2 regions of the Ihubacter massiliensis genome follow, and region 2 is predicted to be linked to the other one. Evidence: riboswitches for the same ligand, from Rfam matches in the RefSeq annotation. Region 2 holds a riboswitch; the other holds the start of a gene.
The links. Region 2 has a riboswitch for ZMP and ZTP ahead of pflB (formate C-acetyltransferase). Riboswitches for the same ligand answer to the same signal wherever they lie in the genome.
Positions count from the first base shown of each region.

Region 1: another riboswitch for ZMP and ZTP. It lies ahead of NIA71_RS10240 (formate--tetrahydrofolate ligase); the one in region 2 lies ahead of pflB (formate C-acetyltransferase).

Region 1 covers NZ_JAMXVH010000001.1:2,204,584-2,208,445, reverse strand. The annotation lists gene ylqF (ribosome biogenesis GTPase YlqF) at 1-766, shown strand, start outside; gene NIA71_RS10245 (ribonuclease HII) at 759-1,424, shown strand; ZMP/ZTP riboswitch at 1,458-1,542, shown strand; gene NIA71_RS10240 (formate--tetrahydrofolate ligase) at 1,657-3,333, shown strand; gene NIA71_RS10235 (hypothetical protein) at 3,762-3,862, opposite strand, start outside.
Region 2 covers NZ_JAMXVH010000001.1:673,130-676,991, forward strand. The annotation lists gene NIA71_RS03025 (GGDEF and EAL domain-containing protein) at 1-1,693, shown strand, start outside; ZMP/ZTP riboswitch at 1,772-1,853, shown strand; gene pflB (formate C-acetyltransferase) at 1,911-3,862, shown strand, end outside.

The DNA of each region.
Region 1 (3,862 bases), 1.5 Mb from region 2:
TGCGGTGGTGGAAGTGATCGATGCACGCATCCCGGTTTCCAGCAGAAATCCCATTATCGACGAACTGGTGAGAAATAAGAAGCGCATCATCATTCTCAACAAGAGCGATCTGTCGGACAGCGAGGCCAATCAGGAATGGGAGCAATACTTTCGGAAAAGAGGCAGTCAGGTCCTGACGATGAACTGTATGAAGGGCGGTGGGGCGGCACAGCTTTTAAAGCTGCTGTCCCGGCTGCAGGATGAGAAAAACGCCGGCCAGGTCAGGCAGCGGCCGTACCGGCTGATGATCGTGGGCGTGCCCAATGTGGGCAAGTCGTCTCTCATCAATCGTTTGACCGGAAAAAAGAGCGCCCAGACAGGGGACAGGCCGGGGGTGACCAAAGGCAAGCAATGGCTCAACCTTCCGGGCAATATGCAGCTTTTGGATACGCCAGGGATCCTCTGGCCCAAGTTTGAGGATCCGAAAGCAGGCCTTAATCTGGCTTTCTGCGGTTCGATCAAGGACGAAATCCTCGATGTGGCTACCCTGGCCCTGGAGCTGATTGCCGTCCTTCAAAACGGCTATGCGGAACTTCTGGCACAGCGCTACAAGCTGGACGGAGTAGAAGAGACCCCGATTCAGACCATGGAAGCGATAGCGCTCAAACGGGGCTGCATTCTCCCTGGGAAAAAGATCGATTACGAACGAATCGCCAAAGTGGTGCTGGATGAGTTTCGCGCAGGAACGATCGGAAAGATCACATTGGAAAGGGTACCCCATGAATAAGCAGGAAAAAGAGATGCTTTTGGCCCGGCGGCTTGTGGAAATGAAGCAGTTTGACAAGGAGCTATGCGGAAAAGACGTGATGTTTATCGCTGGCGTGGACGAAGTGGGCAGAGGGCCCCTGGCCGGTCCGGTGGTGGCGGCCTGTGTGGTGCTCCCGGAGGATTTTGATGTGCCGGGTATCGACGATTCCAAAAAGTTGACGGAAAAAAAGCGGGAAGCCTTGTATCCTCTGATTAAAGAAAAAGCTCTGGCCTATGGAATCGGTATGGCGGATCATATGCGGATCGATGAGATCAATATTCTTGAGGCCACAAAGGAAGCGATGATTCAGGCGGTGGAGGAGGCCTCCCGTATGCTGAAAGAGAGGGCGGGGGCCGGGATTGAGCATATCCTTTTTGATGCCATGATCATCAAGTCCATTCCAATTCCCCAAACCTCCGTCATAAAAGGAGACAGTAAGAGCTTGTCCATTGCAGCGGCCTCGGTTTTGGCCAAGGTCACTCGGGACCGGATGATGGTGGAAATGGCGCAGCGTTACCCGGGATACAGTTTTGAAAAAAATAAAGGTTACGGAACAAAAGCCCATTATGAAGGCTTGCGGCAGCAAGGCCCGTGCCCGATCCACAGGCGGACGTTTTTAAAAAACTTCTTAAAATAAAGCTTGATTCTCCATAAGGGAGATGCTATTATTTATTTGTTATACGACTGACGGAACAAGTGGAATGGACCACGTGGAGTATAATGTATATGATGAGCCGACCGTCTGGGCATTTGTCCGGATTGCCAGGCTCTTTTTGCGTATATGGAGAGCTTCTGTGCCATTGAAAAAGGCAAGAGAATCGGCCCCAGTTATAACTGTTTGTAAACGTTGATTGAAAAGGAGAAATGAAATGGAAATCAAAAGTGATATTCAGATCGCTCAGGAAACAGAGATGAAAAACATCAAAGAGATTGCAGATGCTGCCGGTCTTGACCAGAAGTACATTGAGCTGTATGGAAACTATAAAGCCAAGGTAGACTATAATTTGCTGGAGGAAAAAAAGGATGGCCCAGACGGCAAGGTGATCTTGGTGACCGCCATTTCTCCCACACCGGCCGGCGAAGGTAAGACGACGACAACCGTCGGCCTTGCCGATGCGCTGAAGAAGATTGACAAGAAGGTGTTGGTGGCGCTGAGAGAGCCGTCTCTGGGCCCGGTATTCGGCGTAAAAGGCGGAGCTGCGGGCGGCGGATACGCGCAAGTGGTTCCCATGGAGGACATCAATCTCCATTTTACCGGAGATATGCACGCCATCGGCGCTGCAAATAACCTTTTGGCCGCAATGCTGGACAACCATATTCAGCAGGGAAATTCGCTGGGAATTGACCCAAGGAAGATCACCTGGAAACGGTGCGTGGACATGAACGACCGTCAGCTGCGTTTTGTGGTGGACGGCTTGGGCGGAAAAGCCAACGGAACGCCACGGGAGGACGGCTTCGACATCACCGTTGCCAGCGAAATCATGGCTATTCTCTGCCTTTCCAGCGATATTGAAGACTTGAAGAACCGAGTGGCCAACATTATTGTCGGCTATACATATGACGACCAGCCGGTAACAGCCGGACAGTTGAAGGCCCAGGGAGCATTGGCAGCTCTTTTAAAGGATGCCCTCAAGCCCAATCTGGTACAGACTTTGGAGCATACTCCGGCCTTTATCCACGGCGGTCCTTTTGCCAATATCGCCCACGGCTGCAACTCGATCATGGCTACCCGCATGGCGATGAAGATGGCGGACTACGTGGTAACGGAAGCCGGATTCGGGGCTGATCTGGGCGCGGAAAAGTTCCTGGATATTAAATGCCGCATGGCGGGCATTAAACCATCGGCAGTTGTGGTAGTAGCTACGGTACGGGCATTAAAACATCACGGCGGCGTAGCCAAGGGCGATCTGGGACAGGAAAATCTGGACGCCTTGGAAAAAGGCCTGCCCAATCTTCTCCAGCATGTGGAAAACATCACCCAGGTCTACGGACTTCCGGCTGTTGTGGCGATCAACCGATTCCCGACGGACACTGAAGCTGAATTAAAGCTGGTGGAAGCCAAATGCAAAGAGCTGGGCGTTCATGTAGCTCTCAGCGAAGTGTGGGGAAAAGGCGGCGAAGGCGGTATTGCTCTGGCAAAAGAGGTAGTGCGTCTCTGCGATGAACCGAACACGTTCAGCCAATCCTATCAGCTTGACCTGTCCATTGAAGAAAAGATTCGTGCCATCGCCACTAAGATTTATCGGGCCGATGACATCAATATTCTTCCGGCTGCCAGAAAACAGATGGACCAGCTGGAGAAGCTGGGCTTTGGAAACCTGCCCATCTGCGTTGCCAAAACTCAGTACAGTTTTTCTGATGATCCCGCCTTGCTGGGAGCACCAAGAGGCTTTACACTGACCGTGCGCAATTTGAAAGTATCTGCGGGAGCAGGATTTATTGTGGCGCTGACCGGGGATATTATGACAATGCCGGGGCTGCCCAAAGTTCCTGCTGCGGAGAAGATCGATGTGGATAAGAGCGGAAAGATCACCGGTTTGTTCTAAGACGTTTTTTGGAAGACCCCAGGGCGGGAGCATATTGCTTCAGCCCTGGGGTCTTGTTATATAGCGGGTGGGAATGACCAATTTCCAGGCAGCTCCGGAAAAACTTTTGTGAAAATCCGCACATTTTTCGTAAAGTTGTGGGTTTGAGGGGCTTCGTCCTGAGAAAAAGAAGGACTGACTCCCAAACGTTTGATTTAAGGAGGCTCAATCGTTGAAAGAAGCGTAAGTTTTTCGTGATTTTAAAAATCTTTTCCTCAAGAGCCTTATCTGGCAAGCCGCCGCTTGGAAAAGAGCATCATCCCTTCCAAAGCCACAGCCCGGCCGCTGCTGGCAGCAAAAAAGACACCCGGCCTCTTTGAGGCGAGTGTCTTTTTAAATGGTCAGTCTGCGATCAGGGAAGATGCATATCCGTAAATGCACCTGCGAAACTATTCCACCGGTGCAAAAGCATTTTTGTAGGTATCGAAGTCTGCTGTACAAAGGTGGCTTGCTTTAACAGCCTCATCCCCGCTGTTCAGCTCCTTCAGCA
Region 2 (3,862 bases):
TTTCATCGCCACTCCTCTGATGGGAATGGCTTACTTTTTCTATACCATCGCAACAGTCTTCGAAGGCCAGGGAAACGCCCTTAAAATCATGAAATGGACATCTATTCCAGGAATTTTCTACTTGGTGCTGGTGTTGATCAACCCCTTCTGCAAAGAGCTGTTTCACATCGACGCATCCGGCGCATATTTCCAGGGACCCCTGATCATAACCACTTACCTGATCTTCTACATTTACTGCCTGGCAGCGATCACCGTCGCTTTTGTCAGAAGAAAACAGGTGGACCCCATTATTAGAAAAATTCTGGCCACCTTTCCCATTATCGCAGTGCTGGTCATCATTGTTCAGCAGCTTTATCCCACCGTCATTTTGTCCGGATCCGCCGCCACCTGCGCGCTGCTGATCATCTATTTGTATTTGCAGAACAAACAGAATTCCACCGATTATTTAACCGGATTGCCCAACAGGCAGGAATTCCTCAAAATGCTGGAATTGCAGACGAGAAAATCGCGAAATTTTACCCTCATTGTACTCTCGCTGAGGGACTTTCGCCGCGTCAACGATACATACGGCCAGCATACAGGGGATCGATTTCTACGTGAAATTGGAAACTTTTTAATTAAAAGAGCGCAACCGCATTGTTTATATCGTTACGGAGGAGATGAATTTGCTCTGCTCTGTCAAGGGACAAGCGATCAAGACATAAAAAAGATTGTAGAGAGCCTGACCGCCCGTATGCAGGAACCCTGGTCAGTAGACGAAAACAGCTGTGTCATTCCGGCAGCCATCGGTATCGTACGCTATCCTCAAAGCGCAAAGGTTGTCGAAGATTTAATCAATGGCATTGAATATGCAGTAGCCAAGGCAAAAGACAGCAAGCGGGCAGGCGCGTATTACTGCGGTCAGGAGATGCTGAAAGCAGTGCGCAGGCGATCACAGATTATCACTATTTTAGAGAAAAACCTGGAAGCAAACACCTTTTCTGTTTTTTATCAGCCGATCATATCGAATCATACCGGACAATATGTGGTTGCCGAATCCCTCTTGCGAATTCCCAATTCGCCTCTTGGTCCTTTGTATCCCAACGAATTTATTCCCATTGCAGAGGATACGGGGATCATTGTCGATATCACCTATCAGGTTTTACAAAAGACATGCCGGTTCATCAATCGAATATCAGAAGTAAACCCTAATTTTGAAGGGGTCCATGTGAATTTTTCCGGGCATATGTTCTCACAGATAGATTTGGCGGACCGGGTGGAGGGAATTATAACCAGCAGCGGTACTCCTTTTAACAAGATCAAAATAGAGATAACCGAAAGCATTTTGCTGGAAAACACTAAATGCGTCAGTGAGTTCGCAGAGCGTATGCAGAAAAAAGGTGTACGCATGGAGCTGGATGATTTCGGGACAGGCTATTCCAATATTGTATCTGTTATGACCATGCCTCTGGATACGGTAAAATTGGATAAAAGCCTGATTTGGGCTGCCATGAATAGTAAAAAGTCCGCGATGATGGTCAGAAGTATTACAAGAATTTTCCACGAAATGGGGATGCAGGTATTAGCGGAAGGCGTAGAGACAGAGGAACAAGAACGCTTTGTCAGCCAATGCGGAATTGATTTGATCCAAGGATTCCTGTTTGCCAAACCAATGGCCGAAGATGAAGCGTTTGCTTGGCTCAGAAAACTTTGAGCAGCCGCAGCCGTAGGAAATTTTGAACAATATTCACATAAAATTTCTTGACAATAACCCCCAAGATATAGTATATTCAAAAAGTCATATGACTGACGGAAGTGGAAAAAACCACATGGAGTATGATCGTGAACTAAAGCCGACCGTCTGGGCTAAGAAAAAGCCCGGATGGTGCGGCTTTTTCTATTTTGATCGATTATATGGAGGGAAAGATAACATGCGCAAAGAATGGGAAGGATTTAATAGCGGAAACTGGAGACACGTGATCGATGTAAGGAATTTTATTCAAAAAAACGTAACGCCCTACAGCGGCGACGACTCTTTTTTGGAAGGACCCACCGCACGAACGGAAAAAGTCTGGAACAGATGCAAAGAGCTGTTGCTGGAAGAGATCGAACATGGTATTTATGATGTAGAAACTGACGTAGTTTCCGGTATCGATAACTTTAAGCCGGGATACATTGATCAGGAAAACGAAGTGATCGTAGGACTTCAGACAGATGCTCCTCTCAAACGCATGATCAACCTCTACGGCGGTATCCGTATGGCTGAATCCGCCCTGGAGCAGTACGGATATGAAATGAATCCGGAAATCAAACGGCGTTTTCATGAATTCCGTAAAACCCACAATGAAGGTGTGTTCGATGCTTATCCCAATCGAACCAAGGTTGCAAGACATAACGGCCTTTTGACCGGCCTTCCCGATGCCTATGGAAGAGGCCGGATCATCGGCGATTACAGGAGAATTGCGCTCTACGGCATCGATTATCTGATCGAGCAGAAACAGCAGGATATTGAGATGGCCGACGGTCCGATGACCGATGAGCTGATCCGTATCCGGGAAGAGCTCCGCGAGCAGGTGCGCGCACTGAAAGAAGTTAAGGCCATGGCTGCAAAGTATGGAATCGACCTGAGCCAGCCTGCGGCCGACGCTCGTGAGGCCGTACAGTTTGTGTACCTGGGATACCTGGCCGGTGTTAAGGAGAACAACGGAGCGGCCACTTCTTTGGGAAGAACGTCCACCTTCCTGGATATCTATATCCAGCGCGATCTGGAGCGGGGGACGCTGACGGAAAAAGAAGCCCAGGAATTGATCGATCAGTTTGTCATTAAGCTGCGCTTGGTGCGCCATCTGAGAACCCCCGAATACAACGAACTCTTTGGAGGCGATCCTACCTGGGTAACGGAAGCCATCGGAGGTATGAGCGTAAAGGGAACAACGCTGGTTACGAAAAACTCCTTCCGTTATCTCCATACCCTGAAAAACCTCGGTACAGCGCCGGAGCCCAATCTGACCGTGCTCTGGAGCCAGAATCTTCCGGAAAATTTCAAGCGCTACTGTACCAAGATGAGTATTGAGACCGATTCCATCCAGTATGAAAACGATGACGTGATGCGCCCTGTTTACGGCGACGATTATGCCATTTCCTGCTGCGTTTCCGCCATGAGCGTGGGCAAGCAGATGCAGTTTTTCGGCGCCCGGGCCAATGTGATCAAATCCCTGCTCTATGCCATCAACGGCGGCGTGGACGAGCTGACGGGCGATCTGGTCATCCCCAAAATCAAGCCTCTTGAATACGACGATGTTTTGGATTTCAACGAAGTTATGCTCAGCTATAAGAAAGTACTTGCTTATGTTGCCGAGCTCTATGTGGATACTATGAATGTGATCCATTATATGCATGATAAATACGCCTATGAAGCAAGCCAGATGGCCCTGCATGATACCCACGTTGAAAGGCTGACGGCTTTCGGCATCGCAGGACTTTCCTGTGCAGCGGATTCGCTTTCTGCGATTAAATTTGCAAAAGTCCGCCCGGTTCGCAATGAACAGGGCGTTGCCGTTGATTTTGAAGTAGAAGGGGATTTCCCCAAATACGGAAATGACGACGATGCAGTCGACGATATTGCCATTGAAATTGTTAAGCATTTTTCCGCAGAGCTGAAAAAGCATCCGATGTACAGAGATGCCAGACATACGCTGTCAGCATTGACCATCACTTCCAATGTCATGTATGGGAAAAAGACCGGGAACACACCGGACGGCAGAAAATATGGAGAACCGCTGGCGCCGGGAGCAAACCCGATGCACGGAAGAGATGTGAACGGTGCAGTGGCTTCGCTCAATACCGTTGCAAAGATTCCATATCGCACCGTATGCCAGGACGG